DNA from 2 places in the Bradyrhizobium manausense genome. Region 1 is predicted to be linked to the other one. Evidence: riboswitches for the same ligand, from Rfam matches in the RefSeq annotation. Region 1 holds a riboswitch; the other holds the start of a gene.

Region 1 (15,443 bases):
TTCCGCGGCGCCGCCATGCAGACTGCAATGCCCAGGGGTCTCGCGGTGGCGTCGATCACCACGGCCGGCTATGCCGGCGTTCTCGTCGGTCCCGCCGGCATCGGTTTTGTCGCCCACGCCGTCGGCCTGCCGACGGCGTTCTGGATGCTCGCCGCGCTGATGTGCGTCGTCACGTTATCTGCGCGCGCCGTGACCAGAAAATAGAAAGGCGCGCCACGGTGTGCCGTGACGCGCCTTGCGATGGATGTCGCCCGTGCCTTACGCGCTCGCCTGGGTCACGAACTTGGTGTTGAGGTAGCCCTCGATCGCCTCGAGGCCGCCTTCGGAACCATAGCCGGAATCCTTGATGCCGCCGAACGGCACTTCGGGCAGCGCCAGGCCGTGATGGTTGATCGAGACCATGCCGCTCTCGATGTCGGATCCGATCGCCTGCATCGTCTTGGTCGAGGTCGTGTAGGCATACGCAGCAAGTCCGTAAGGCAGACGGTTCGCCTCGGCCACGACTTCATCATAGCTGCGGAACGACGTGATCGGCGCCAGCGGTCCGAACGGCTCCTCGTTCATGATGCGGGCATCGCGCGGCACGTCGGTGATGACGGTCGGCTCGAAGAAGAAGCCCTCGTTGCCGATGCGCTTGCCGCCGGCCTGGATCTTGGCACCGCGTTGAACGGCGTCGGAGACCAGACCTTCCATGGCGTCGACACGGCGCGGGTTCGCCAGCGGACCCATGCGGGTGTCCTTGTCGAGGCCGTTGCCAACCTTGAGGCCCTTGGCGGCCGCGACGAACTTGTCGACGAAGGGCTGATAGACGCTCTCATGCACCATGAAGCGCGTCGGCGAGACGCAGACCTGGCCGGCATTGCGGAACTTGTTGGCCGAGAGGATCTTCGCGGCGTTGTCGAGGTCGGCATCAGCGAACACGATCGCAGGTGCGTGACCGCCGAGCTCCATGGTGACGCGCTTCATGTGCAGGCCGGCGAGCGCAGCCAGATGCTTGCCGACCGCGGTCGAGCCGGTGAAGCTGATCTTGCGGATGATCGGATGCGGAATCAGATATTCCGACACTTCCGACGGCACACCGAACACCAGCTGGACGACGCCGGCAGGAATGCCCGCGTCGGCATAGGCGCGCACCAATTCCATGCAGCTTGCCGGGGTTTCTTCCGGCCCCTTGACGATGATCGAGCAGCCGGCCGCGAGCGCGGCCGAGATCTTGCGCACCGCCTGGTTGATCGGGAAATTCCAGGGCGTGAACGCCGCGACCGGGCCGACCGGCTCCTTGGTCACGAGTTGGGAGACGTTACCCATCCGCGGCGGCACGATGCGGCCATAGGCGCGGCGGGCTTCCTCCGAAAACCAGTCGATGAGGTCGCCGGCCAGCATGGTCTCGCCCTGCGCTTCCACGACCGGCTTGCCCTGCTCCATGGTCATGATGGGGGCGATCTCGGCGGCGCGCGAGCGGATGATGTCGGCGGCCTTGCGCATCAGCTTGTAGCGGTCGAACGGCGAGGTCTTGCGCCAGACCTCGAAGCCGGCCTTCGAAGCTTCCAGTGCGCGGTCGAGGTCCGCCCTCGAGGCATGCGGCGTCTTGCCGATCGCCTGGCCGGTGGCGGGATTGAGGATGTCCTCGGACTTGCCGGAGGTGCCGTCGGTCCACTCGCCGGCAATGAACATCTGAACTTTCGGGTACATCCTTGGCTCTCCTGCATGATTTCGGCGGCCCGATCGACGGCCGCCGCTTAGGTGGGCGCAGAGCTACACCGAAAGGCGGCCGGCGGAAAGGGATCAAAGATGCCGCAGCCACGCGCGGAAGGTATGCGCAAGGGGCGACACCGCCTCGCCGCGGCGCATCAAGGCCTGTCACACCAGGCTGGACTTGCCGCGGCCCAGCAGTTCGCCTGCGCCCTTGTCGCCGACGATCTTGCCATGCTCGTACACGACCTGCCCCCGCGCGATCGTCGTGACCGGCCAGCCGGTGACGTCAAAGCCCTCCCATGGCGTGTAGTCGGATCCGTGGTGCAGATCGGACTGCCGAATGGCCTTCTTCAGCTTCGGGTCCCACAGCGCGATATCGGCATCGAAGCCGACACCGATCGAGCCCTTGCGGGGATAGAGGCCGTAGATGCGCGCGTGGTTGGTCGCGGTCAGTTCGACGAACTTCTGGCGCGTGATGCGGCCCTTCGAGACGCCCTCGGAGAAAAGGATCGGCAGCCGGGTCTCGATGCCGGGGATGCCGTTCGGCACCCAGCGGAACGACGTGCGGGCATTCGGCGTCAGCTTGCCCCTGGGGTCGTCATAGCGGAACGGACAATGGTCGGAGGAGAAGGTCTGGAACACGCCTGACGTGAGGCCTTCCCAGATCGCCTGCTGGCTCTCGACATCGCGCGGCGGCGGCGAGCAGACATATTTCGCGCCCGTGATGTCCATGTTGAGGCCCTTCATGTCGTCGGCCGTCAGCGTGATGTATTGCGGGCAGGTCTCGGCGTGAACAGGCAGGCCGCGCTGCTGGGCCCAACGGACCTGCTCCATCGCCTCGCGCCCCGAGACATGGACGATCATGATGGGAACGCCGATCACCTCGGCATGGCTGATGGCGCGATGCGTCGCCTCGCGCTCGACGGCCTGGGGCCGCGAGGCGCCATGATAGTAGGGCGCGATGTGGCCTTCGCGCTCCAGCTTGCTGGTGAGGAAGCGAATGGCGTCGTAGCCCTCGCAATGAACCATGACGAGCGCCTCCTCCCGGCGCGCCACCTCGAACACCTCCAGCAGCTGGTTGTCGCTGAGCACGAGGTCGTCATAGGTCATGAACACCTTGAACGAGGTGTAGCCGTCCTTCACCAGCGCCGGCAGCTCCTGTCCAAGCACCACCGCCGTGGGATCGGAGATGATGAGGTGGAACGCCACGTCAATGTAGCACTCACCTTCGGCGAGCTTGCGGTAGTTCTCGACGCAGGTGCGCAGCGACGTCCCCTTCTCCTGAAGCGCAAAGGGCAGCACCATGGTGTTGCCGCCGGCAGCCGCCGCGCGCGTCGCCGAGGCGAAATCATCGGCCATGACGACATCGGGGCCGGAGGCTTGCGAGATGTGGACGTGGCTGTCGATGCCGCCGGGCAGCGCCAGCAGCCCCGTCGCGTCGACCTCGCGCGCAGCACCTTCGATGCTATCCGCAATGCTGACGATGCGACCGTCGCGTATGCCGATGTCGGCGCGAAACTCGTCGCTGGCGGTCACGATGGTGCCGCCGCGGATGGCGAGATCGAGCTGCGTCACTGCTGTCTCCGTCATTTCACTGAAGCCTTGAATATTCGTCCCCACGATGCCAGCGCCGCGATGTCGCCGCCGGCGAGACCGAGGGTTCGCCACAGCGTGACCGCGACGGAGTCGAGCACCGCGATATCGAGCTCTCGTTCGAGCGACGCGGCAAGCGCGGCGCCGTCGAGATTCGTGCAAAGGATGACGACGGCGTCGGCCCCCTGCGCCGCCACCGCGCGGATCATGTCCGCGATATCAGCGGGTGCGACCTCGCCGAAGGAGAAATTGTCGCGCAAGCCGAGATGGCGCTCCGCATACGGTACGATGCCCTCCCCGGCCCAGACATGGTCGATCCGCCGCTGCACGTCCTCAGTATAGGGCGAGACGAGCGCGACGCGTCGGGCCCCAAGCGCGCGGGCGGCATCCATGCAGGCGAGCGTCGAGGTCGTTGCCGGTACGCCGGTGCGCGCCGTGATCGCCTCGCAAAGGCTCCTGTCCCTGTCAATGCCGAGCCAGCTTGCGGAGGTACCGTTCCAGGCGATGGCATCGACCTTGGCATCGGCCAGGAGGTCCGACGCCGGCAACATCACCGAGGCGTCGAACTGGCCGAGCGCCGCGGCATCAAGCGCGATCTCGGTGACGCGAAAGCGCGAGAAGTGCGCGGTGACGTCGGCCACGCCGTGCAGCATCGCGCTGGTGACCGGCTCGAGCACCGAGTTGGAGGACGGCGTGATCATGCCGAGGCGCTTGCGCTGGATTGACATCGATCACGCTCCGTTGCGGAGGCCTGCGACGCCCCTCCGAAGGGATCATCCTCGCCCGTTGGCATCTGCGCAACCGGCAATTTTGCAGGCTGCTTCTCATCTGCCGCCGGGAATTTCAGCCAGCGAAGGTCGCCCGTAAACGCCGCCAGCCGATCACGATCCCGGTGACGGAAAACACCAGGCCAAGGGCGCAAAGCCCGACAATCAGCACGTCGCGCAGGCGCGGATGCGCGATCAGGACCGGGAAGTCGAGCGTGTGCAGTGCGCTGTAGAACCAGCGATAGGCCCTGCGCGAGGCATCAAGCCGTTGCAGGATGCTGCCGTCGGCCCCGTCGATGTCGAACCACAGGTCGCCGCAACGGGAGCGATAGACCGGCGCGCCGGGAACGATGGATTGGGCGGGATAGGAGTCGTTGCCGGCGAGAACAGATGCTGGACCGCAATTGGCCGAAAGACGCGTCGTCAAGCTCAGGACGTCGGGCTCATCCAGGAACATCCGCGGGGGATTGAGGGCTGGCTCGTCTGCCTCGATCAAGGTCTGACTGCCAAGACCGGTCCGGTCACGTCGATAGACACTTCCATTGAAAGCGAACCATTCGACCTCATAGACTGAAGACGAAACGGGCCGCTGACCGAGAGATGGATCCGCCCTCCAATCGGGCACTACGTTCGTTGCGCTAGTCTCCGCCGGGGTCAATTGCCCGCGCGAGAACAGCCGGCCGTGATCCATCGAGAGCCAGCCGCTGAATATCCAGGTCAGCACAAAAGCGGTCGCGACGAGACCGATGACGTGATGCAGGGCGTGCCAGCCGCGATAGGGCGAGCCGAGCAGCCCTCCCCGCGGCCTGATCCTGATGATCCCGAGCACTGCGCCGAACACCGCTCCGATAAAGGCCACCAGCGATGCAGTCCAGACCACCCGGTCCCACAGCGCCCAGTTGCTTCTCAGGGCCGTCGGATAGATCCAGTGCAGCACGCTGCCGACAAGGTTCCAGCCTCGCTCTGACCGCGTCGTATCCAGAACGACCTCGCCGGTGCGCGACGAAACGTAGATCTCGGTCCCGGCCGCATCGTCAAGCGCAACACGAAACAGAGGCCGGTGGCGATCGAAGCCGTTCGGCACGCTCCATTGATCGTAATCCTCGCGCGCGACGATCTCTGCACGCGCGGCATCGAGCCCGCGGTTGCGGGCGTGATCCCGGGCAATGGCGAGCGCGACGTCCGGCGACGTGACCGATGCATCGGCTCCGTCGGATGCGCGGACCGCGCGCAGACGCGACGGTCCCGACACGACATAGACCGGCCCGTCGCTGCGCTGGATAAGCCGAACGCGCGTGGCGTCGGTGATCCCGCTGGCGGATACCGCGTCGGCCACTGCCATGATCGATCCTTGGCGCTCCACCGCCGCGAGCCCCGCAAAGCGTTCCGCTTCCGTCAGCGACGGGAACGGAACGAAGTGCATCACGATCCCGCTCGCGAACCACATCGCGAACAGGAGGCAGAACGCGATTCCGAGCCAGCGGTGCAACAGGACGATCGCGCCCATCATGCGGTCAATGCCTTACCATTTGAACGCAGCCGAGATCTCATAGGTCCGCGGTGCACCCAGGAGGATCTGGTCGGGATAGAATGGGTCGCCCCAGATCGCGTAGCGCTTGTCTGTAAAGTTGCGCACCCGAAAGGTCAGGCGGGCCTGGTCGACCGCATTGAAGACCGTCCTGGGAATGTCGACGAAAGCGTAGATATCGCCAACCGTGTAGGCGTTCATGGTCACCGTGTTGGCGTCGCTGTTGTAGCGGTCGCCGACATGGCGGCCGGTGATGCCGATCTCCACCGGCCAGGGCGTGAAGAAGCGCCAGGACGCGCCCGCATTCGCAACGATGCGCGGCACGTTCGGCGGCGTGTTGCCCGAGAACGAGCCGCCGGCAAAGTCGTAGTCGGCATAGCGCGCGTCGACATAGGCAATGTTGCCCCAGAGACGCAGAGGCTCGATCGGGCGGATTGCCCCGGCGAGCTCGACACCTTTCGATTCCTGCCGTCCGGCAATGTTGAGCGTCTGACCACCAGCCGCCGCATAGACATTCTTGCGCACGATATCGTAGGCCGAGAACGACCACTCGGCCCTGTTGTCCCACAACACGTGCTTGACGCCGGTCTCGTAGGTGCGCGCAGTCGTCAGATCCAGGTTCTGGGTCGGCGCGAGCAGAAAGATGTTGTTGGCCGAGATGTCGGCGCCGGTGGCGTACTGACTGAAGAAGGTCAGACCCGGAACAGCTTCCCAGGTGTAACCGATGCGGCCGGTGACGGGCGCCCAGGATTTCGAGAACGGGAAATTCGCATTCTCCAGACCGTTAACGTCGGTCGAGTTGCGATCGAGCCCGATATGCTCGACACGGAGGCCGCCGATCAGCGAGAACGTGCGCGTGAGCTTCAGCCGATCCTCGAATGACAGCGCCTCGTTGTCGATGCGTGCGGTCTGCTGCTTGGTCGTGAGCAGGCCGTAGAATCCCCTGACGGGATCGACGAGATCAACGGAATCGCCCGGAAAATTCGCAGCACCCGGGCGCACGAAATCGAGGTAGCTCGACGACAGCGTCGTGACGAGGCGATTATCGAAGCCTGCAATGTTCGCATCCCAGGTCAGGTCGGTGATGTTGCCGACCAGGCGCTGGCTGTGCGCCACGTAGAAGCGGCTGCGGTCAACCGTGTTCGTCGCCGTGTTGAACGCCTCCACCTCGTTGTTGAACCACGAACGCTCCGCGCCGTAGGCATAAGCCTGGCTCTTCAGCGTCAGATCGGGGGCAAGCTTCAACTCGAAGCCACCACGCAGCCAGACCTCCTGCGCCACGTTGCGGTTGTCGAGGACGTTGTAGTTGGTGTTGAAGGTGCGGTCGTCGATGGTGATCGGCCCGAGATTCGAGCCATTGGACGCGATATAGGTGCCCGAGACGATGCCTGCCGTGGCGTGCGAGCCGCTGAAAGCGACTGGCACGAGCGGCGCGCCCCAATAGGCCTTGCCGCGATCCTCGCGATATTCGATCGCACCCCAGACCTTGAGGCTGTCGGAGATCCGGTAGTTGAGCTGGCCGGAGACGTCGAGCGTCCTGGTGTTGGTGTCGTCGGCAAAACCGTTGAGCGAGGACCGGCTGACGTCGAAGCGGTAGTCCAGCCCCTGGACGTTGGTGCTGCCGCCCGAGCCGTAATAGGCGCGGAAGGAATTCAGTGAGTCATAGGAGAAGTCAGCCTCGTTCCGGATCGGCCCGGTGTGCGGCTGCTTGGTGACGAAATTGATCGCACCACCGGCGGCGCCCTCGCCTGAGATCAGCGAGGCCGGACCTTTCAGGATTTCCACGGCTTCGAGATTGGCGGTGTCCACGATCCGCGAGGTCATGTTCTGCGGACCGATCTTGATGCCGTTGTAGAGCGTGTTGATCTGGCTGTTGGTGAAGCCGCGCATCGAGAAGGCCGAGGGCTCGGCCGGATTGTCGCCGGCGGTGACGCCGACTGCCCCTTGCGCGACGTCGGAGACGGTGCGGTAGCCCTGTTCGCGCATGGTCTCGGCGGAGATCACCTCGACGGTCGCGGGCGTCTCGCGCACGGTCAGGCCAAGGCGCGAGGCGCTCTCGGCGATTGCGTTGCTGTTGAGCGGCGTCGGCGCCGCAGCGTTCGGCACCACCGGCCTGGACGCCGGCGCTGCGGTCGCGCGTCGCCGCGCAGCCGTACGGCCTGCGCTTGCAGCGTCCCGGCCGGCCGGCCTTGCCTGTTTGCGGGATTGCGGCGGCGACACTTCCACGGCCGGCAGGGGCTCGCGGGCCTGCTGCGCCAGGGCAGCCGGCATGTCGATAGCGGCAAGAGATGTGAGAGCGGCGGACGCCAGCAGAAAGTGGCGTGGTCGTACGATACGGATGGAAGACACGGTCCTGGACCTCGGTGTGACGTCAGTGGCACGTCACCGCGAACCAAGGTCCCATCATCAGGCTTTCAGCCTTCCGATAGAGCCGAATGTCTGTACTCCCCGACCGACATCTTCGCGTGTGACCACGGCTGACGGCAGGTCTCCTGGCTCGCGGGTCGTGACCGCTTCGTCGCCTTCCCGGGACCGAGGACCCAGTGGCTTCTGACGAAGGATTCACCGCTTACAGTTGCGGGGGCAGCTACGGCATTGGGGACAACGTCCCCGCACCGCATTCCCTTTTCATCCCCTCTCGGGGAAACCGTCATCGCCATCTAGGATTACGGCGGAGACAGAGTCAATGTGCTAGATGCGGCGATATTGCTACAGCGCCCAACTTCCCGGGAGATCTGTATGGAAGGCGAGACCTTCCTCTGGCTGATACGGCATGCCCCCGTCGACGGCGTCGCGGGAACCATCCATGCGAACGATGCGCCGGCCGACCTGCGCGATCGCTCGCAGCTCGAGGCGCTGCGCCGGTGCCTGCCTCGGGATGCGGCGAGTCATGCCAGCCCGGCGCGACGCACGGTCGAGACGGCTCGGGCGTTGGGGCTTGAGCCCAAATTGGTGACCGAATTCAGTGAACAGGATTTTGGCGCGTGGACCGGCCGGCAGCATCACGAGCTGGCGACGAGTGGTGGCGAGGCCTATGCGCAGTTCTGGAACGATCCGGCGCGCGGACGACCGCCTGGCGGCGAGAGCTTTGAAGATCAGGTCGCGCGCGTTCGGCTGGGCCTCGCACGGATAAGCGCCGGGCCGGCGACGCTCGTCGTGCATTCAGGCACGATCCGCGCCGCGCTCTGCGTCGCGCTCGACATGACGCCACAAGCGGCGTTGCGCTTCGTGATCGATCCGCTGTCGCTGACCCGGATCGATCGGCTCGCGACCGGCTGGCGCGTCGTCGCGGTCAATCAGCGAATGGCCTGATCAGGCCGGCCGATCCGGCACATTGGCCTGCGCGAACGTCGCCATGTCGTTGTGGAGCGCGCAGGCCGATCGCACCAGAGGCAGCGCGATCGCCGCGCCCGATCCCTCGCCGAGCCTGAGATCGAGGCTTATCAGCGGCTGCACGTTGAGCGCGCGCAGCACCAACCGATGCCCCTGCTCGGCCGATTGGTGCGACGGAAGCAGGAATGGCTGGCACGACGGGTTCAGCCGCGCCGCCGCGAGTGCCGCAACCGATACGATAAAGCCGTCGATCAACACGGGAATGCGCGCCTGCGCGGCCGCAATGATGGCGCCGGAGATCGCCGCGATCTCGAGGCCGCCGACGGCGCACAGGACTTCTTCAGGCGTTCCGCCCACAACACGATGGCGTGCGATCGCCGCATCGATCACGCGCGCCTTGTGCGCGCGGCCTGCAGCATCGACTCCGGTGCCGGTGCCCGCGATCTCCTCGGCACTGATGTCGAGCAGGCTCGCAGCGAGCGCCGCAGACGTCGTGGTGTTGCCGATGCCCATCTCGCCGAAGATCAGGAGATCGGGCTGACCGATTTTTGCGCGCGCCACCGCGCGCTGACCGGCCTCGAAGGCGAACGCCAACTCCGCCGGCGTGAGCGCAGGCTCAATGCTGAAATCGCGCGTGCCGTGGCGCGGCTTGTCCGTGACGATACCTGGCATCGCCACCTCGGCTAGCGTGCCCGCGTCGACCACCTCCAGGGAGGAACCCAGCTCGCGCGCCAGCACCGAGATCGCAGCGCCGCCTGAGGCAAAATTCGCCATCATCGCGATGGTGACCGCTTGCGGATAGGCCGACACGCCCTGCGCAACGATACCGTGGTCGCCGGCGAAAATGATGATCGGAACGCGTGCCGCGCGAGGGCGTTCGGTCGCCTGCAGGCCCGCCAGCTCGATCGCGAGCTGCTCGAGCCGGCCGAGCGCGCCGGTCGGCTTTGTCAGTTGCGCCTGCCGCGCGACCGCCGCCTCACGATGGGTGGCGGAAATGTCGGGGCACTTTTGAGTGATCCAATCAGGGAGCATGCTGCCTCGCTTACGGCCTGCGCTTCAAAATATAACTGTCCATGATCCAGCCGTGACGCTCGCGCGCCTCTCGCCGCGCGGTGACGATGCGTGGACCGACCTCAGCCAGCGCGCCGGATAGGATGATCTGATCAGCCATGCCGAGATAGGCGCCCCACCAGATATGCAGGCCCTTCGGATCGAGCGACTGGAACGCCGTGCCGCCGTCGAGCATCACCACAACGGTGTCGACGCCTTGCGGCCAGCCACCTTCGCGCAGGCGGCGCCCGGTCGTCACCAGGAAGGGCTCGCCGATATCGTTGAGGGGCAGCGCATGCGCCGCGCACAGCGCCTGAATCGAGGTGATGCCCGGCACGACCTCGATCTTGGGCAACGGAACGAGCCGGCGCGCGATGCGCAGCGAGGAATCATAGAGCGAGGGATCGCCCCAGATCAGCAAAGCGGCCTTGCCGTCGCTTCCGAGATGATTTTCGATCGTCTGCGACCAGGTTGCGGCAACCGCATCGTGCCAATCATCGACGCCTTTCCGATACTCGGTTTCACCGGCGTCGCGCACGGGAAGATCAAATTCGGCTATACGTGTGGCGTCGTTGGTGAGCACGTCGGCGCAGATCGTTCGCCTGAGATCAGCAAGATCAGACTTTGCGGAGCCTTTGCGCGGAATCAGGACGAGATCGGCGGCATTGATCGCCTCGATCGCGGCGCGTGTGAGCTGCCCGGGGTCGCCGCAGCCGATGCCGATCAGGGTCAGCGTCATCATGATGACCCGCCCTCCGCCAGCGCGCCGAACATGATCACGGCCGCGGTGGACGCCGCGCCCCCGCGTGCGAGTTGATCGGCGAGTTCGGCGATCGTGGTCCGCACCAGCCGCTCGTCGGCGCGGCCGAGGGACTCGGCGAACAATGCCGGCGTCGTGGGTGCAAGGCCGTGCTCGATCAATTTCGCGACCAGCGCCGGAAAAGTGCGCCGGCCCATATAGACCACCGTCGTCGCGTCAGGATCGGCCAGCGCCGCCCAGTTCAGATTTGGCGGCAGTTCGCCGGTGACATCGGCGCCGGTGACGAACTGTACCCGGCGCGCGGTGTGGCGGCGGGTCAGGGGAATGCCGGCTTGTGCGGCCGCGACGCAGGCCGAGGTGACGCCGGGAATGATCTCGTAGCCGATACCGGCTTCGCGGAGCGTCTCCAGCTCCTCCTCGAGCCGGCCAAAGATGCCGGCGTCGCCCGACTTCAGCCGCACGACGCGTACGCCCGTGGCGGCATAGTCGACCAGCAGGCGGTTGACATGATGCTGCTTTGTCGAGGGCCGGCCTGCCCGTTTCCCGACCGCGACGAGATTGGCGCCGGAGCGTGCGAGATCGAGGATCGCGCCAGAGGCAAGATCGTCGTAGAGCACCACGTCGGCCTCGCGCAGCCGCGCGGCGCCCTTGAGCGTGAGCAATTCAGGATCGCCGGGACCGGCGGAAATGAAGGAAACAAAACCGCTCACCGATCCTCCGCGATCAGGTGGAAGAACGTGCCGGTGGCGTGTCCGCGCCGCGAGCCGGTCTCAGCGATGACCGCGCCGGTGGCGTCGTGAACGACCGCCAGTGGCGTGTCGGGCTGCGCGAGAATCGTCGAGTAATGGAATTCGTGGCCACGCAGGCGTGCGCCGGCCTGATGTCCAGGCATGGGTGCAGCGAGCGCGGCAAGGCGATAGCCCAGATGCATGCGGCGCTTGGCAAAGCTCGTCTCCAGACCGAGCAGGCCCATCATCTCGTGGCTGATACCGTCGGCGTCGGTCAAGGCATTGCCTAGCACCATATACCCCCCGCATTCGCCATGCACCGGCCGCGTTTCAGCAAAGGCGCGCAGGCCGCTGCGGAAGCGCGCATTGGCGGCGATTGTGCCGGCATGAAGCTCGGGATAGCCGCCGGGCAGCCAGCACACATCGGCGTTGGCATCAGGCGCTTCGTCGGCCAGCGGCGAGAATGTCGCGATCTCCGCGCCCGCCGCGTGCCAGGCTTCCAGCATATGCGGATAGACGAAGGAGAACGCGGCGTCGCGGGCCAGCGCGATGCGCTGGCCCGGCGGCGTGACGCTCACGCCATTCGATGCGGCTTGCGGCGACCAGGCAGGCGCCGATCGCATCACCGCATCGAGATCGACGTGCTCGGAGACAAAGCGCGCCGCTTCATCGATCAGCTTGCCGATCTCGGCCTGCTCCTCGGCCTGCACCAGACCGAGATGCCGCTTCGGCAGGCTGATCTCAGCATGACGCGGCAGCGCGCCGAACACAGTGATGCCGACATCTTTGAGGGCACGACGCACCAGGTCTTCATGGCGAGGACTCGCGACACGATTGAGCACGACGCCCGCAAGACGCACGCCGGCGCGGTAATCGCGAAGGCCCGCAGCGATCGCCGCGGCCGTCTGCGCCTGCCCGGACGGGTCGATCACGAGGACGACCGGCCAGCCAAGCATCTCCGCGATGTCGGCGGTGGCACCGGTGCCGGACACGCCGCGCGCGGCAACGCCGTCGAACAGGCCCATCGAGCCCTCGGCGAGAACGATATCGGCATCAAGGCCCCGGCTGACGAGATGCGCGATCGTGGCGCGATCCATCGCCCAGCTATCGACGTTGACGGAGGCACGTCCCGTCGCAGCAGCATGAAAGGCAGGGTCGATATAGTCAGGCCCGCTCTTGAAGCACTGCACGTTCAAGCCGCGATTGCGCCAGGCCCGGGCGAGCGCCAGCGTCAGCGTGGTCTTGCCGACGCCGGAAGCTGGAGCCGAGATGACGAGACCTGCAGCCATCACGACGCCTCCGGAAAGCGCGGCTCGGCACCAACGGGCCGATAGCGTCGGTCGTAGTCGGCCGCATAGAGCCGGCTCTCGTCAAAATTCGCCGCGTCGAGGGTTTTGCCGACCAGGATCAGCGCGGTCCGCTCCATCTCGGCAGCGACGGCGCTATCGAGCGACGCAAGCGTCGCGCGCACAATGCGCTGGTCCGGCCAGCTCGCGCGCCAGACGATCGCGACCGGACAGTCTTCGCCATAATGCGGCGTCAGCTCGGCAACGACCTGGTCGAGCAGATGGATTGACAGATGGATGGCGAGCACCGCACCGGTGGAAGCGAATGCGGCAAGCCTCTCGCCCTCAGGCATCGCGCTGGCGCGGCCCGGCGTGCGGGTCAACACCACGCTCTGGGCGAGACCGGGCAGCGTCAGCTCGGCCTCCAGCGCTGCTGCGGCGGCCGAGAAAGACGGCACGCCCGGTGTAACCGTGAAGGGAATGCCGAGCGCACGCAGGCGGCGAAGCTGCTCGCCCATCGCCGACCAGATCGAGAGATCGCCGGAGTGCAGCCGCGCGACGTCCTTGCCCTCCGCATGGGCGGCGGCCATCTCGGCGATGATCTCGTCGAGCGACAACGGCGCGGTGTTGATCATGCGCGCGCCGGCCGGGCAATGCGCCAGCACGCCCGCGGGCACCAGCGAGCCGGCATAGAGACAAACCGGAGATGCGGCGATGAGATCGCGGCCGCGCAGGGTGAGAAGATCGGCAGCGCCCGGCCCGGCGCCGATGAAATGTACGGTCATGGGCCGTCTCCTTCGGCGATCGCGGCGGTCGCGGTGCGATCCCGCGAGATCGCACGCGTCGCGATGAGCCGCGCGTGAGGGCCGGCGGCTACGAGTGCCGCGGCTTCCGCGACGGAACCAGTGCCGAACTTTTCGGTGATCCGTTGCGACTGCGTCGGCGTATCGACATCGGCCAACATTTCAGCCGGCACAGCCTTGATCGGCACGCCGCATTCGCGCGCGAGCAGTTTCAAGGCCTCTGTGTCGGCCTTGTCGCTGACGGTTGCCACGGCCACAAGGCCTTCAGAACCGCCCGCGGCCGCAAGCGCTTCGCGCAACGACGCCAGCGACACATCCTGCCTGAATCCGAGCCCGGCGACCTTCATCGGATCGCACTCCACTGCACCACGGGTCGCGCCGCCTCCCACGAGCGATAGCGGCCAAGCGAAGCGGCATGGGCGATCTCGACCCGCACCAATTCGCCGCCATGCTGCCCATGCAATTCGCCGAGCAGCGCTTCCGTTTCCAGCGTCACTGAATGTGCCACAAGCCGAGTGCCTGGCGAAAGTCGTAACCAGACAGCATCGAACATTGCGCGATCGAGGCCACCACCCATGAAGACCGCATCCGGCGCGTCCAGCGCGGCGAGAGCTTCGGGCGCCCTCCCCGCGACGGTTGTGATCCGATGCGCCAGTCCAAACACGACTGCATTGCTGCGGATGTTCGCAACGCGATCCTCGCGGACCTCAACGGCAATCGCCGTGCCCCCGCACAGCGCCCATTCCACCGAGATCGAGCCCGAGCCGGCACCGATGTCCCACAGCCGCTCGCCTTGGCGCGGCGCTAGGGTCGACAGCGCGAGCGCACGGACCGGCCGCTTGGTGATCTGGCCGTCATGGACGAAAAGATCATCCGCAAGACCGGAGCTGCGGGGCAGGCCTTGCCCGCCCCCTGCCTCGATAGCGACCGCGACCAGGTTTCCGGCGCGATCGCCTGCAAAGCTGTCCGCACGTTGCTGCGCAATGGCTTCACGTGGCCCGCCGAGTGCGGCGAGAGTCCAGAACGCGGAGGCGCCCCAGCCGCGCTCACTCAGCCATTTCGCGAGATCAGCGGCCGCCTTGCCATCGCGCACGAGGCAGATGATCCGCGCGCCCAGCGCGAGATGCAGCACGAGCCGCTCGAATGGCGCGGCATGAAGCCCGAGGCAGACGACGGATTCGAGCCGCCAGCCTAGCCGCGCGGCAGCGAGCGAGAAGGTCGATGGCGCGGAATGCGCGATCCACTCGCCCGCGTCGAGCTTCTCTGCAAGGCTTGCGCCGGCGCCGTGCCAGAACGGATCGCCGGAGGTCAGCACCGCCGTCGGCCGGCCGCGACAACTCAGCACGACGTCGGCATCGAACGGCACCGGCCATGCGCGGCCGCGGGCTCCGACATCTGCGAGCGCCAGATGCCGTTCACCGCCGAACACGGTTTCCGCGCCAGCAAGCGCCTTTCGGCTTGCTTCGGACAGGCCGGCAAGGCCATCTTCGCCGATACCGATGATGGTCAGCCAGGGATCAGCCAAGGAATCAACCATGACACGCGCCCTTGTTCTGGGCGGAACTTCCGATGCGAGCCTGCTCGCCGCAGAGATCGCGCACGCGGGTCTTGACGCCGTCTATTCCTATGGCGGCCGCACGCGCTTGCCTGCCGATCAGCCGCTGCCGACCCGCATTGGCGGCTTTGGTGGCGCGAGCGGGCTTGCAGATTACATCCTCGGCGAAGGTATCACGCATGTGATCGACGCGACGCATCCCTTCGCTGCCGAGATGAGCAGCAACGCCGTTGAAGCCTGCTCGGAAACCGGAACGCAATTGATTGCGCTGGAACGCGCGCCGTGGGCCAGAGCGCCGGACGACAACTGGACCGAAGTCGGCGATGTCGCCGCTGCGGCTGCCGC
Region 2 (15,443 bases), on a different contig from region 1:
TGTCGTCGTCGCCGACCGCGACCATCACGAATTTGCCGTCGCGGGTGAACTCGATGCCGCGCGGGCGCTGGCCGACCTTGATGGTCTTGGTCACGGTCCAGCTGTCGGTGTCGATCACCGACACCGTGTTGCCCTTCTCGTTCGAGACGTAGGCGATGAAGGCATGCGCGGGTGCGGCCGCCAGCATCAATCCGGACAGCAATCCCGCGCGCAACATCCGTGTCGTCATTTCAGCTTGCATTTGCTCTCCGGGCGATCGTAGCCGAGCGTGTCGAGCTCGGAGACCTGGTGCAGAAACCCTTCCTGCGGCGACACCGACACCACCATGCGGCCGTCGACCAGCAGGATCGGCTGGCGGAGCTGGAGATTCCAGTCGCGCACGGTCAGCCGCGTGCCCTTGAAGGCGGCGATCTCGAAGTTGGGCCCCTTGATGAAGTCGGTGACCTTCTTGACGTCGCCGGAATTGGTGCGGGACGTCGCTTCGCCGATCATGCGCACCGCGGTCCAGGCCTGCATGTCGAGCGCGGTCATCCGCCGTGAATTGAGCTTCATGAAGCGGTTCTGCATCTGGATCGCGCCCCATTGGTCCTGCGCGGCATCCCAGCTGCGCGGCATCAGGCCGGCCGAGCCGGCGACGGGACGCGGGTCCCAGGTGCGGTAGGGCAGGTAGGCTGCAAAGACCTCGCTCTCGTCGGCGGCGACCAGCACATCGTAGGCGGGCGCCTGCTGCGTGAACACCGGCATCTGCCGCTGGATCAGCGTCACGCCCGAATCCGTGCGACGTGCGCCACCCTTGTCCTCGAAGGTGCGCTCCTGCACGATCTTGGCGCCGAACCGCGTTGCTGCGCGCCGCAGCGCATCGGCGTAGAGCTTGTCCTCGTCATGCGAGCCGACCACCAGCAGCCAGCGCGGCCACTTCTTCCACACCAGATACTGGCCGAGCGCATCCGCAAGCATCGAGCGTGTCGGCGCCGTATGGATGACATTGGCGCGGCAATCGGCCTCGCGCAGCCGCTCGTCGATCGCGCCGGCGTTGAACAGCAGCGTGCCGCGGTCGCGCAAGGCGTCGGAGACTTTCAGCAGCGCATCGGCCGGCAGGTCGGCAATGATGAAGCCGTTCTTCTCGGCAAGCGCGGTCGCGGCCTGGACCGGGTCTTCGCCTTCCCTGATGCGGTGCTCCTCCAGCGTGAAACGCTGGTTGAGGAATCTTCCGGTGGTGTTGTTGTCCTCGATCGCGAGCCTGGCACCGGCGACGCCGTCATTCTCCGCGGGCTGCTCGACCAGCGACAGCGTCGGTCGGGTGCCGGCGACACCGAGATAGCCGACGCCGATCGTGACCGGGTCGGCCGCGAGCGCTTGCATCGCTGCCAGACACAGGCCGATCGGGCCAAGCAACCATCGGATCATGCTTCCTCCAGATATCCTCCCCGGCTTGACCGCCGGTGGAGAATTGTTTCTGCTGGAAGCATGACCGATTTGGCAAGGCTTGCAACCCCGCATTTCGTCCTCGCGCGCACGCGCGCTGGAATCACGATCGTGCGAGCGTTGCTGTGTGTCACCGCATTGCTGTTGACGGCATCGGCCGCATTCGCCGATCCGCCGAAGCTTGCGGTGTTCGACTTCGAACTGATCGACACCAGCCTGCCCGGTGAGTTCTACGGCTCCAGGCCGGAAGAGGTGCGGCTCGCGCATATCGGCGACCAGTTGCGCAAGGAACTGGCTGACTCAGGCCGGTTCCAAATGCTCGATATCGCCCCGATCAGGGATGCCGCCCGTCACGCCAATCTGCAGGCCTGCGGTGACTGCGACCTCAAGCTTGCCGGGCAGCTGGGCGCGGACATCGAGATCACCGGCATGGTGCAGAAGGTCTCGAACCTGATCATCAACCTCAACATCTATTTGCGCGACGTGAAGACAGGAAAGATGATCACGGCGGCGAGCGCCGACATGCGCGGCAACACCGACGAATCCTGGTCGCGCACGATGAGCTATCTGATCCGCAACCGCCTGCTCGCGCCGAATTACGGCAAGCCGGAGTAGGTGGCGTCGCAGCGGCGGTGCCGTTTCACTCTCCCACAAGGGGAGAAGGAAGAAAGCAGCGAGCAGCCGCTAGGCCTTCAATCTCTCTGCATGCCAATGCAGATGATCGCCCATAAACGTCGAGATGAAATAATAGCTGTGATCATAGCCCGGCTGGCGCCGCAGCGTCAGCGGGATGTTGGCTTTGGTGCATGCGGCCTGCAGCAGCTCCGGCTTGAGCTGCTCCTTGAGGAAATTATCGGCCTCGCCGACATCGACCAGGAAGCCTGAATATTTCGCGCCGTCCTCGATCAGCGCCACCGTGTCATGGCTGCGCCAGGTCTCCTTGTCCGGCCCGAGATATCCGGTCAGCGCCTTGATGCCCCAGGGCACCTGCGACGGCGCCACGATCGGGGCAAAGGCGCTGGCGGCGCGATAGCGATGAGGGTTGCGCAACGCCACCGTCAGCGCGCCGTGACCGCCCATGGAATGGCCCATCACCGACTGCCGCCTGGCATCGACGGGAAAATTTCCCGATACCAGTTTGGGCAGTTCGTCGGTGACATAGCTCCACATCCGGTAATTGCGGGCGAACGGCGCTTCGGTCGCATCGACATAGAAGCCGGCGCCGAGGCCGAAATCATAGGCGTTGTTGGCATCGCCAGGCACGTCCGCCCCGCGCGGCGAGGTGTCGGGGGCGACGAAGATCAGGCCGAGTTCGGCGCAGGCTTTGCGGAATTCACCCTTCTCGGTGACATTGGCGTGGGTGCAGGTGAGGCCGGACAGATACCAGACTACAGGCAGCTTGGCGCCTTGCGCATGTGGGGGAACATAGACCGAGAACACCATGTCGGTTCCGGTCGCCGCGCTCGCATGGCGATACACGCCCTGCACGCCGCCATAGGACGTATTGGTCGAGACAGTCTGGATCGTCATGCCTGATAGCTCCGTGGCATCTCGCCACATCGAGGATGCAATGCTTGTGTGACCGAAGTTTGTGGCGAGCTTCTTAGGCCACGCCGCTGTCGATCGCCAGCCGTACCAGCTCGACCGAAGTCTTCACCCCGAGCTTCTGGCGCATGATCGAGGAGGTGTTGGCCACGGTCTTGTATGACGATTGCACCAGCCAGGCGATCTCGGACAGGCTTTTTCCGGCGCTGAGCAGCCGCAAGATCTCCATCTCGCGCGCGTTCAGCTTCGACAGCGGGCTCTGCGTCAGCGCAGGTCCTGCGAAGGCGATGCTGCGCGCGATCGCGCTCGGAAGATAAGTGCCGCCGCCGCCGACGGTGCGGATCGCCTCGACGAGATCGTCGGGATCGCCGGTCTTGGACACGTAGCCCTTGGCGCCGCACTCGATCGCGCGCGCCGCGAAGGCCGGGTCGTCGTTCATGCTGAACATGATGATGCGGGCCTCGGGCGCGCGCTCGAGGATGCGGCGCGCGAGCTCGAAGCCGGAGACGGTCGGCAGGTTGATGTCGATGACGCAGAGGTCGGGGCGCTCGACGATGAAGATGCTCTCGCCATCCTCGGCGTCGGCGGCTTCCAGAATCTCGATCTCGCCCTCATCGGCCAGCACGGCGCGGCAGCCGGAGGCGACAATGGGATGATCGTCCACGATCAGAATGCGCATAGGCGTTCCCCGTGACAGCGCCGGCCTGCATTGTCGCGCCGCATGATGCCGAATGACGAAGCGCGTCGGCTCATGCAACCCGGCCGGGATTGCTGTACGCTTCCGATTAGATATCGGGCGCTTCGGCTCTGTCAACGCTATCGGACGGGCACGAGCGATCCCTGGCGAGGCTTGGGCGAAAGCAATGTGGCAAAATCTATCCTTGCGCGGGCGCATCAACCTTCTGCTGGCGTTGCTGCTGGCACTCGGGCTCGCCGTCAACATCGGCCGTCAGGTCGCGGAGGCCGGGCCGCGCGTGCAGGCCGAGGACCAGAGCGTGATCCGGCTCGCGCGCGAATTCATCGAGATGATCGTTGCCGATCTCAACGAGGCGCCGGATCCGAATGCCCGGCTCAATCAGATCGCGCATGACTTCAACCGCCTGCGCCATGTCAGCATCGCGCTCCGGGACGCCGGCGGGAACCCGCTGACGCCGCCGCGTCCTGATACCGATGACGACACGCCCGGGCCGCCGGCCTGGTTCGTCAGCCTGGTTCATCCCGAGCAGACCGCGGTCAGCGTGCCGGCCTCGGTCCATGGCCAGCCCGGCTCGCTCGTGATCACCTCGCACCCCAATGACGAAATCGCGGAGATCTGGGACGCGATCGTCACCCAGCTCGAAGTCGGCTCAGCGATCGCGCTGGTGCTGTTCCTGGTGATGATGACGGTCGTGGGCCGGGCACTCGCGCCGCTGGAATCCCTGGCGCAGACCATGGGCGAGCTCGAGGACGGGCACTACGACGCGCGAGTCGCACCCGGGGGCGCGCCCGAATTGGCCGCGATCTGCACGAGGCTCAATCATCTGGCGGCGACGCTGGGCGAGGCGGTCGAGGACAAGCGGCGCCTTGCCGAGCGCGCGGTGTCGCTCCAGGACGTCGAGCGCAAGGAGATCGCGCGCGAGCTGCATGACGAGTTCGGGCCGTACCTGTTCTCGCTGCGCGCGCATGCCAGCGCACTGGCAAAGCTGGCGGACGGCCGCGCGCCGAGCGCGGAGGCGGTGCGAAAACACGGCGGCGCGCTTCTTGAGCAGATCAACGCGCTGCAACAGTTCACCCGTCGCGTGCTGGAGCGCTTGAGGCCGGTCGGCCTTGCCGAGCTTGGCCTCGGCAAGGCGCTGGAATCGCTGTCGCGGCTGTGGCGCGAGTCGCATCCTGACGTGACGATCGAGACCACGATCTCGCCGGCGCTCGGGGCCACCGGAGAGACGGCTGATCTCACGATCTACCGCGTCGTGCAGGAGGCGCTGACGAACGCGTTCCGCCATGCCGGTGCGACCGCGATCAACGTCGTGATCGAGCCGGGAGAGCAGCCGGGCCGCGATGGCCGCTTCTGTGCCCGGGTGCGGGTCAGCGACAATGGCCGCGGCATGGAGCCCGGCCAGAAACTGGGCTTCGGCCTCGTCGGCATGCGCGAGCGCATTCTGGCGCTCGGCGGTACGCTCAACGTGGCTTCGGGCGAGGGCGGAGGCGTCACCGTGGAGGCGTTGGTTCCGACCGCCGCGGCCTGATCCTGCTCGGGAAAATTCCCGATCGGGAATAATTCCCGATTTGGTCGGGAAAACGGGTGCGGACAATGCCCGACCTTTTGTAGCTAGTGCTCGAGCCACTGCCGAATACACTCGTCTCAACCAAGCGGCGAAATCGAAAACAGCCGAAGGTGACGGGTGGAGCGTTGGGGATGGGCAAGCTGGGACACGCGCGACGTCTGCTGATGGCCTCGGTCTCGACCGGGCTGCTGTCCGGACTCGCTTTCGTGACCGCGGCAGGCGCTGCGCAGGACGAGGAAACCAACGTCCAGAACCTGCCCGCTGTCGAGGTGGTGGCGCCGCAGCCGACCCCACGGCGCGCGGCCCGGCGGCCGGTCGCACGGGCTGTAGCGAACTCCGGCAAGCCCAGCGGTCGCAGCAGGATCTACGTCTATCCAACCGCGCCCGGCACCGGCCGAGGTCTCGAGGTCGACAAGGTTCCGTCGGCGATCAACGCCGTCGATGCCAACCAGATCAAGCGCACCGGCTCGCTCAACGTCACGGATGCGTTGCGCGACAACATCGCCGGCGTCAGCATCAGCGAGGTCACCGGCAACCCGTTCCAGCCCAATGTCGAGTTTCGCGGCTTTGTCGCCTCGCCCATAACAGGCACGCCGCAAGGACTCGCGGTGTACCAGAACGGCGTGCGCATCAACGAGGCCTTCTCGGACGCCGTCAACTGGGACCTGATCCCGACCGCCGCGATTCGGTCGGTGACACTGGTGACCAACAACCCTGTCTTCGGCCTCAACGCGCTCGGCGGCGCGATCAATCTGCAGATGAAGGACGGCTTCACCTATCAGGGCGCAGAGGTCGATCTCATGGGCGGCTCGTTCGGCCGCATCCAGGGTTCGGCGCAATGGGGCAAGCAGGTCGACCAGAACTACGGCGTCTACGCTGCGCTCGAAGGCCTGCACGACAATGGTTTCCGCAACTTCTCCCAATCGGACGTGCGGCGCTTCTACAGCGACGTCGGCTACAAGGCCGGCGACAGCGAATTCCACGTCAACATGGGAGTCGCCAAGAACGATTTCGGCGCCAGCGCCACCGTTCCGGCCGAGCTCCTGAACAATTACTGGGGCGCGACCTACACCACACCTCAGACCAGCTCCAACCGCGTCGGCTACCTCAACCTGACCGCCAAGGCCGACGCGACGCCGACCTGGACGCTCGAAGGCACCGCGCATCTGCGCAGGTACGAGCAGAAGATCGTCGACGGCAATCCGACCGACGCGCAAGAGTGCACCGATCCGGGACTTGCTGGTCTTCTCTGCTTTGGCGACGGCGCCACGGCCGCAAACGGCGTCAACGGCCTGCCGATTGCCAATCCTTTTCCGACGGGCACGATTCTCGGCGAGATCGATCGCAGCTCCATACGTTCGACCACCTTCGGTGTATCGGGGCAGGCGACCAATACCGACCAGCTGTTCGGGCACGACAACCGCTTCGTGATGGGCACGAGCTATGATGCGAGCGTCACGCGCTACAACGCCACCGCGGAAATCGGCACGATAGGGGAAAATTACGTCGTCAGCGGCAGCGGCATCTTCCTGGGCCCGACGCCCACGACGGACCCCGTTGCCGGCCCCGTCTCGCTGCGGACCGTCAATCAGTATAACGGCTTCTATGCGACGGATACGTTCAACGTCACGGACGCCTTCGCGATCTCGGGCGGAGGCCGCTTCAACGTGGCGCGCATCTCGCTGGAGGACCAGCTCGGCACCGCGCTGAACGGCGATTACACCTACACAAGGTTCAATCCTGTCATCGGCGGCACCTACAAGATCACGCCGGAGCTGACCGCCTATGCCGGCTATTCCGAGGCCAACCGCGTGCCGACGCCGCTCGAGCTCGGCTGCGCCGATCCGAACAACCCCTGTCTGATCGCGGCGTTTCTGGTCTCCGATCCGCCGTTGAAGCAGGTCGTGTCCAAGACCGTGGAAGCGGGCCTGCGCGGCACCAGGGAGCTGAACATCGGCACGCTCGGCTGGAAGATCGGCGGCTTCCGCGCCACCAACTATGACGACATCCTGGCCGTCCCCGTTCCCGGCCGGACCGGTTTTGGCTATTTCACCAACGTGGGCAGGACGAGGCGGCAGGGGCTCGAGGCCGAGGTCAACATCAAATCACCGACGCTTCAGTTCCAGGCGAGCTACACCTTCGTCGATGCCCGCTTCCTCGACGCCGTGACGCTCGGCTCGGACAGCCCGTTCGCGGATGCCGACGGCAACATCCAGGTGCTGCCCGGCAACCAGATCCCCGCTGTCCCGCGCCACCGCGTCAAGCTCGGTGTCGACTACGCCATCACCGATGAGTGGAAAGTCGGCGGCAACGCGCTGTTCGTCTCCAGCCAGTACCTGGTCGGCGATGAATCCAACCAATATTCGAAGCTGCCATCCTACACGGTGTTCAACCTGCACACGTCCTATCAGGTCACCAAGAACGTCCAGCTCTACGGCAAGGTCGACAACATCTTCGACAACAGGTACGCGACCTACGGACAGTTCTTCGACACCACGGCTGTGCCGAACTTCACCAACGGCGGAAACCCCTTCACCGATCCGCGCTCACTGAGCCCGGCAAGGCCGCGCGCGTTTTACGCGGGGATGCGGGTGACGTTCTAGGTCGCAGACCATTGCGAATTGATGCGTACGCTGACGGCGAATGGTTGATTCATTCTCAGGTCCGAGCTTGGGCCCCGGTTTAGCGGCTCGCAACTGAGGCGGTCCGCTTCGCGGGCATCGGAAGATCGTTGCCAAAGTGACACGGTACGGCGCCGTCGTGCCTCATTGCGACATTGTGGCCCACCCGCGGTGTTGACCAGCTTGGCGTCGGATGTCAGTTTTTCGGTCGGTAGTGTCCGCAAGGACTATTCAAGGGAATGCGGTGCGTCCACATCAGTGGACAATTCCGCGGCTGCCCCCGCAACTGTAGGCGGATAGCCGACGACCAACAAAGCCACTGGAGCGCGTTCTGGTCTCTGGGAAGGTGGTCGAAGGCGATAACCCGCGAGCCAGGAAACCTGCTGCCAGCCATGAGTCACGCGCGAACGCATTGGGCGGGGTGCCCTGATGTCTGACAAGTAGCCGGAGTATCTGCCGCCTGGGGCGAAGGTAGATAACGAAGGCAACCGCGGTGGCAGTTTGTTTGCGTCGCCGCAGAGCGTTGTCGTGCAATATCTTCATTTTCATGCTGGCGTTACGCCAGGGTTTTCGCGTGTGTTCTTGATCTCTCTGCTCTCTTCAGCGTCGCTGTCATCGGCGGCGCTCGCGCAGAATGCGGCCCAGAACAAGCCACCGGTCGAAATCGGCCCCGTGACCGTCACCCCATCCACCCCCAAGCCGGCCCTCGCGGTCAGCCCGGGCAATCAGAAGCCTCGCACTGCGCGCCGGGCCACGACGCGGAGACCGACGGCACTGATCGCTGCAAAGCCCATCAACCAGCCCACGAGCGACACGACACCGCTGAACACCGCCCCGGTCACCGGGGTCTCCTCTCGCCTTGGCATTTCGGCACGGGAAACACCCGCGACCGTCGAGGTGATCAGCCAGCAGACCATGCAGGACCGGGGCATCCGGACTACCACTGACGTCGCGAAGGCGGCGGTCGGTGTCACCGGCGGCGATGCGCCAGGCGCGCCCGCGATCTTCTCGATGCGCGGCTTCAGCGGCGATCAGCTCACGACGCTCTATAACGGCATCCCGATCGGGCCGTCGACCATGACCGGCCGCCCTATGGACGTTGCGGGCCTCCAGCAGGTCGAGATTATCAAGGGGCCGGATTCGCTCGTGGCCGGCCTCGGCGCGACCGGCGGCGCAGTCAACTACGTAACCAAGGCGCCGCATACGGGTCCGATCGTGAATGAGGCCTTCACCTCTTACGATTCCTTCAACGGCTATCGCGCCGGCTACGGATCGGGCGGCTCTACGCTGATCAACGGTCTCGACTACCGCTTCGACATCAGTCATTTCAACGACAAGAGCTTTATCGATGACTCCTATTCGAAGCTCAGCAACGTCTCCGGTCAGTTGAATTATCGCGTCAACGACAGCCTGAAGGTTTGGGGGGCGGCGGAGTACAAGCAGGACAAGGACCGCTTCTACTGGGGAACACCGATCGTGCCGGCGAACGGGGCAGGTATCGTGCCGACGAATGGCATCGTCTCCGGGACTTGGAGCAACTATTATCTCGGCGGCGGCACGTCGGTTCCGGCGACCATCGACGCGCGCACGTTGACGACGAATTACAACGTCCTCGACAATCACAGCGGCGCCAACGAACTCTGGCTGCGCAGCGGCTTTCAATGGGACATCACCAACGACATCTCGCTGAAGAGCCAGGTCTACGGCTATGACGCCCACCGGCACTGGTTCAACAACGAGATATCCTCGTTCGACCAGACCGTTGGCGGCCTCGCCGGTGCGCAAAGCATCTATCGCGAACGCCTGGCGCTGGATCACGCGCAACGGCTCTACGGCAACATTACGGATCTCACCGTCAATTCCAGTATCGGCGGCATGGATAATCGCTTCGTTGCAACCGTGGCGGCGAGCAACAACCAGTTCAACGTCTCGCAGGATACGCTGTTCGGCAACGATTACGTCGACCTGCTCAATCCGGATCGTGGGCTCTACGGCAACCGGAGCGACGAGAAGATCTACACCCGTGTCAACACCGCATCGCTGTCGTTCGAGGACCGGCTCAAGCTGACCTCGACCTTCGCGTTGATCGGCGGCATCCGCTTCGAGGACATCAAGCTGGACCGCACCCGGTTCGACCCCAGTGGTGTGCTCGAATCCGCAAAGGGCTATCCCTTCTCGACCACCTTCAATCCCATCACCGGCCGCATCGGCTACACCTGGGACATCGCCTCCGGCGTCATGCTGTAAAGCCAGTACGCAACTGCTGCGGACCCGACGGTGGCCAACATCTTCATCCTGGCGCCGTCGGTGCCGCTGCTGCTGACCACGTCGCGGACCTACGAGACCGGCGTGAAGCTGCAATCGGCCGACAAACGCGCCGAGGCCACGTTCTCGGCCTTCGACATCGAGCGCAAGAACGTCTACGTCCCCGAAAGTGGCATCGTCTTCAACGTCGCTGGCAAGATCGAGTCCAAGGGCATCGAGATCGCGGCGGCGATCAACCCGGTCGACGGGCTGAAACTGTGGGGCAATGCCGCCTTCGTACAATCGCACTTCATCGACTTCACCTATGTCGACGGTGGTGGCGTGTTCCAGTCCTATTCGGGCAAGACGCCGCCCAATGTGCCCAACTTCGTCGCGAATGCCGGCGCGTCCTATCGGTTCGACACGACACTTCCGGTCGAGATCGGCGCCTCGATGCGTCACGTCGGCGACCGCTTCAACTTTCAGGACAATATGGTCGTCATGAACGCCTACACGACGTTCGATGCATTCGCGTTCGTCGACATCCCGAAGACCTATTTCAGCGGCGTCGAGAACACGCGGCTCTCGTTCCGCGTGCGCAATCTGACGAACAAGCTCTACGCGGCCTGGGGCGATCCCGGTTATACCGACCAGATCATCCTGGGCGCGCCGCGAAGCTACGAGGTGGCGGCGTCATTCAAATGGTAAGGCCTGCGTGCATGTCGCCTGCTTGGGCTCAACAGCGTAGCCAGGAGGCGGGACGGCCAAAGGTCGCGATGATGCCACTATGCGCCTGTTTTGCCCGACGGGTCAAGCGATATGCTGTTTTTCAGAAATCATGCGCCTCAACAGCAGGCTCATGCGCGATGACGATTTACCCCGATCTCATCACGTCTTAAGCTTTTGATTTCGCTGTCCTCGCCTACTGTGCATGGGGTTGTTTTCGGGCTTCCTCACTCCGCCTTCACCTGCTCGAGCGGGGCGGCCGCGAGGCTCGGCTGCCCTCGGCCCTTGGCCGCACCCACGCGCTGCCGGCGCTGGACGAGATACTGGTCGGCGAGCACGCCGATCAGGATCACCGCGCCCATCACCGCGAAGTTCAGCGAACTCGGGATGCCCAGCAGATTGACGAGGTTCTGCAGCACCTGGAGCAGCACGGTGCCGAGCACGACGCCGATGATCGAGCCTTCGCCGCCGCGCAGCGAGCAGCCGCCGAGCACGGCCGCTGCAATGGCATAGAGCTCATAGAACGAGCCGTGCACGGCCGGCGAGATCGAGCGGGTGTACATCGCGAACAGGATCGCGGCGAACGCGGTCAGCCCGCCGCAGATGACGTAGGCGGAGATCATCACGCGCTCGGAGCGGATGCCGGAATAGCGCGCGGCCTCCTCGTTCTTGCCGACGGCGTAGAGGTAGCGGCCGAATACCGAGCGGTGCAGCAGCACCCACGCAACGGCGGCGACCACGATCAGCGCCACCACGCTGTGCGGCAGCGGAAAGCCCAGGACGTTGGTGCGGCCGGCCATCAGCCATTCCAGCGTCGGGAAGCTCGCGCCGTAGCCGAAGCCGGCGGTCGCGTCCTCGGTGTAATAGCGCGCCGCGCCGCGATAGATCAAAAGTCCGCACAGCGTCACCACGAACGGCTGGATATGCATCCGCGTCACCAGCGCGCCGTGCACGACGCCGATCACGAGGCCGCTCGCGATGATCGCGGCAAAGGCGAGCATCCAGTTGACGTCGTGATTGACGATGAGGTCGATGAAGAGAACGCCGAGCAGCGCGATCACCGATCCGACCGAGAGCTCGATCCCGCCGATGATGATGACGAAGGCTTCCGCGATCGAGAAGATGCCGAACATCCCGACCTGGTTCAGCGTGTTGGAGAGATTGCCGACGTAGAGGAAACGCGGATTGATGAAGGCCACGACCGCGCCGACGACGAGGATCAGGACCAGCAGGCTCAGATCTTTCTTGTTCAAGGCACCCTCATCTCAACCGCGTGGCCGACGGCCAACTGGAGCACGTTGTGCTCGCTGAACTGGCTGCGATCGAGGAAACCCGAGATCGCACCCTCGTGCATGACGGCGATCCGGTCGCTGACCCCGATCACCTCCTCCATGTCGCTCGAAATCATCAGGATCGCGACGCCCGCGTCCGTCAGCCGGCGCAGCATCTCGTAGATCTCCTGCTTGGCGCCGACGTCGACGCCGCGCGTCGGCTCGTCGAAGATCAGCACCTTGGGCCGCATCGACAGCCATTTGGCCAGCACGACCTTCTGCTGATTGCCGCCGGACAACGAGCCGACCGTGGTCTTGACGTCGGGCGCGCGGATCTTGAGCCGCTCGCGCTGGCTGCGGGCATTCTCGGTCTCCTGCGCCGTGTTCACCAGGAAGAAGCGCAGATAGGACGACAGGTCCGGCAGCGAAATGTTCTCCGCGATCGACACGTCGAGCAGGAGCCCGCAGGCCTTGCGGTCCTCCGGGATCAGGTAGATGCCATGGTCGATCGCCGCGCGCGGGTTCGCGACCCGGATCGGATCGCCCTCGAGCCTGATCACGCCGTCGCGGAGCGGGTCGACACCAAAGATCGCGCGCGCCAGCTCGGTGCGTCCGGAACCGACGAGGCCTGCGAGCCCCAGGATCTCGCCGCGTCGAACCGACAAGCTCACCGCGCGCTCCGGATAGGTTTCGGTCACGGCCTCGACGATGTCGAGCACGGCCTCGCCGGGCGGAGCGGCCGGCGGCACGTAGAGCGATTTGAGGTCACGCCCGATCATCAGGCGGATCATGGCCGCAGGAGACAGCTCGGCGCGGGTCAGCGCGCCGACCATGCGCCCGTCGCGCAACACCACGGCGCGGTCGGCACATTGCATCACCTCGTTGAGGCGATGCGTGATGAAGATGATGCTGACGCCGTCTTCCTTGAGGCCGGCGATGACCCGCATCAGCCGGTCGGTCTCGGCCAGCGTCAGGCTGGAGGTCGGTTCGTCCATGATGACGAGCCGCGCATCGAGCGACAGCGCCTTCATGATCTCGACGAGCTGACGCTGCGCCAGCGACAGCTCGGCGAGCGGCGCGTCCGGCGCGAAATCGGCCCCCAGGCGGTCCAGCAGCGGCTGTGTCCTGGCGTAGAGCGCCTTGCGGTCGATCAGCCGCAGCGGCCCGCCATGCACGGGCTCGCGGCCGATGAATACGTTGCCGGCGACGTCGAGATTGTCGAAGAGATTGAGTTCCTGATGCACGAAGGCGATGCCGGCGGCGATCGCCTCGGCCACGGTGAACGCGCTCCGCTCGGCGCCGTCGACGCGGATGCTGCCGCCGCTCGGCTCGACCACGCCGCCGAGCACCCGCATCAGCGTCGACTTGCCGGCGCCGTTCTCGCCGATCAGGGCGATCACCTCGCCCGGCGACACGGCAAGGCCGACGTGGTCGAGTGCGACCACGCCGGGATAGCTCTTGCTGATGTCGATCAGTTCGAGAAAAGGCTCAGGCATTGACGGTTGCGGGCAACGCCCGCAGGTCTCCTACTTCTTGAGCATCGACTTCATCGAGGCCATGAAGTCGTCGACATTGGCTTTGTCGATGACCTTGCCGGGCACGATGATGATGCCGTTGGCGGGCACGCCGGACTTGTCGCCCTCGATGTACTTCGCCATCAGCTTCATGCCCTGATAGCCCCACTCGAAGGGCTGCTGCACGACAGTGCCGGCAATCGCGCCTTCCTTGACGCCGCCCAGCGTGATCGGATCCTCGTCGAAACCGATGATCTGGATCTTGCCGAGCTTGCCGGCCTCCTTCAGCACTTCATAGATGCGCGGCGTGTTGTAGGAGTAGAAGCCGACCAGGCAGCTCACGTCAGGCATGGCGGCGAGGATGTCCTCGACGTTGCGCTTGGCGCGGGTCTGATCGATCTCGTCGCCGCGAACGTCGACCAGCTCGACTTTCGAGCCCTTGATGGTCTCCTTGACGCCCTCGATGCGCTCGCGCGCGTTGTCGGCGCCGGGCAGACCGACGAAGCCGACGCACTTGCCGCCGTTCGGCAGCGCCTTGAGCATCAGCTTGCCGGCGTCCTTGCCGAGATCGACGTTGGACGAGCCGATATAGGCGATGCGCTTCGAGTTCGGCGCATCGCTGTCGGTGGTGAACAGCAGCGTCTGCGAGGCGATCTTGTTGAGATGCTCGACCTGGTTCTTCGGATCGACCGCGCTCACCATAATGCCGGCGGCACCGGCAGCGACGAGGTCGTCCATCATGCGCTGCTGAACGGCAGCGGCGGCCTGTTCCGGATATTTGAGCTGAAGATTGTAATTGGGCAGCTCGCCCTGGGCCTTCTTGACGCCGGCTTCCGCGATCTTCCAGAAGTCGGACGCGCCGTTGACGACGAAGGCCAGAACCTTCTTGTCGGCCGCGTTCGCCGAACCGAGGCCCAGAGCAATTGTGAATGCGACAGATACACCTGCGATCAAGAGACGCTGCATGTTCATCCTCCCCTTGTGCGGTCAGCCCTTCATGAAGGCCAACTCTGCTTGAGCCCGAATTGGGCGCATGTCTCAATCTCGCGGGCCGCGCAGGTCGGCCGCCGACCGCATCCTTGCGGCAGGCGCGGTCACCCGCCGGCCCGTGAGGTGAAATGAGGCACGTACCTCAGCGTAGCAAAGGCACGCCGAGCGTGCAACAGGGGCTGACGTTCGCGCGAAATCGCCCCGGCGCTCGCCTGGCGGGCGTTCATCATCCTGAACTTGATCAAGGAACTTGAAGTCTCCGAGGCGGCCTACCGGGTTGGTACGGGCCGCGTCGTTAACCGGGCTTTAGCGCTGATCGTGCGGATGATTGGCGTGGCGAGACCAGGGGGAGACTGCTCCCATGCTGAAGGATGGTACCTACGCGGCGTGGTACAACACGCCGCTCGATCAGGGCACCGGCATTGTCCATGTCGCAGACGGCCAGATTTGGGGCCGCGACAGCCTGATGACGTATCACGGCTCGTGCAGGGTTGATGGCGATCGCTTCACCGCGACCGTTTTGACCAAGCGCCATACCGAGGGACGCGTCACGGTCTTCGGCGTCTATGATGAACTCACGCTGGACATCGAAGGGACGTGCCCCGGCAAGATTGCGACCTACACGGCGACAGCAGGGCAGGCGCGGGGAGTCGTCCTGCAGGGAACGCTCATTCTGACGGAACCGCCGGCGGCATCGCCCGAACCAGCCGGGCAGGTCCCAGCGTTCAATCCCGGCAAGCTTCCAAGGTTGCCGAAACGCTCGCGCTGAGCACAGAAGCCATCGCGGCTCGCCGCATTGCCTGCCCCGACATGGTGCGCCCGCGCGGCGCAATTCTGCATCCT

What was found. A riboswitch is a leader RNA that binds a small molecule or an ion and turns the genes downstream of it on or off. The one in region 1 is predicted to bind cobalamin.
Region 2: it holds a riboswitch for cobalamin, as region 1 does, so the genes downstream of both, JQ631_RS21235 (TonB-dependent receptor) here and JQ631_RS04775 (TonB-dependent receptor) in region 1, are expected to answer to the same signal.

What each region holds. Positions count from the first base shown of each region.
Region 1 is NZ_JAFCJI010000001.1:1,049,572-1,065,014, reverse strand. Features, by position in the region: gene JQ631_RS04800 (MFS transporter) at 1-204, shown strand, start outside; gene JQ631_RS04795 (NAD-dependent succinate-semialdehyde dehydrogenase) at 259-1,692, opposite strand; gene hydA (dihydropyrimidinase) at 1,861-3,285, opposite strand; gene JQ631_RS04785 (maleate cis-trans isomerase family protein) at 3,282-4,016, opposite strand; gene JQ631_RS04780 (PepSY domain-containing protein) at 4,132-5,565, opposite strand; gene JQ631_RS04775 (TonB-dependent receptor) at 5,578-7,932, opposite strand; cobalamin riboswitch at 8,049-8,250, opposite strand; gene JQ631_RS04770 (histidine phosphatase family protein) at 8,323-8,895, shown strand; gene cobT (nicotinate-nucleotide--dimethylbenzimidazole phosphoribosyltransferase) at 8,896-9,948, opposite strand; gene cobF (precorrin-6A synthase (deacetylating)) at 9,959-10,708, opposite strand; gene cobA (uroporphyrinogen-III C-methyltransferase) at 10,705-11,436, opposite strand; gene JQ631_RS04750 (cobyrinic acid a,c-diamide synthase CobB) at 11,433-12,743, opposite strand; gene cobM (precorrin-4 C(11)-methyltransferase) at 12,743-13,525, opposite strand; gene JQ631_RS04740 (cobalamin biosynthesis protein) at 13,522-13,890, opposite strand; gene cbiE (precorrin-6y C5,15-methyltransferase (decarboxylating) subunit CbiE) at 13,887-15,068, opposite strand; gene JQ631_RS04730 (cobalt-precorrin-6A reductase) at 15,079-15,443, shown strand, end outside.
Region 2 is NZ_JAFCJI010000002.1:194,663-210,105, reverse strand. Features, by position in the region: gene JQ631_RS21270 (YVTN family beta-propeller repeat protein) at 1-241, opposite strand, end outside; gene JQ631_RS21265 (ABC transporter substrate-binding protein) at 226-1,407, opposite strand; gene JQ631_RS21260 (DUF3280 domain-containing protein) at 1,468-2,040, shown strand; gene fghA (S-formylglutathione hydrolase) at 2,110-2,955, opposite strand; gene JQ631_RS21250 (response regulator) at 3,029-3,649, opposite strand; gene JQ631_RS21245 (histidine kinase) at 3,834-5,195, shown strand; gene JQ631_RS21240 (TonB-dependent receptor) at 5,366-7,837, shown strand; cobalamin riboswitch at 8,051-8,257, shown strand; gene JQ631_RS21235 (TonB-dependent receptor) at 8,432-10,102, shown strand; gene JQ631_RS32350 (TonB-dependent receptor domain-containing protein) at 10,133-10,807, shown strand; gene JQ631_RS21230 (ABC transporter permease) at 11,053-12,078, opposite strand; gene JQ631_RS21225 (sugar ABC transporter ATP-binding protein) at 12,075-13,592, opposite strand; gene JQ631_RS21220 (sugar-binding protein) at 13,623-14,576, opposite strand; gene JQ631_RS21215 (hypothetical protein) at 14,962-15,369, shown strand.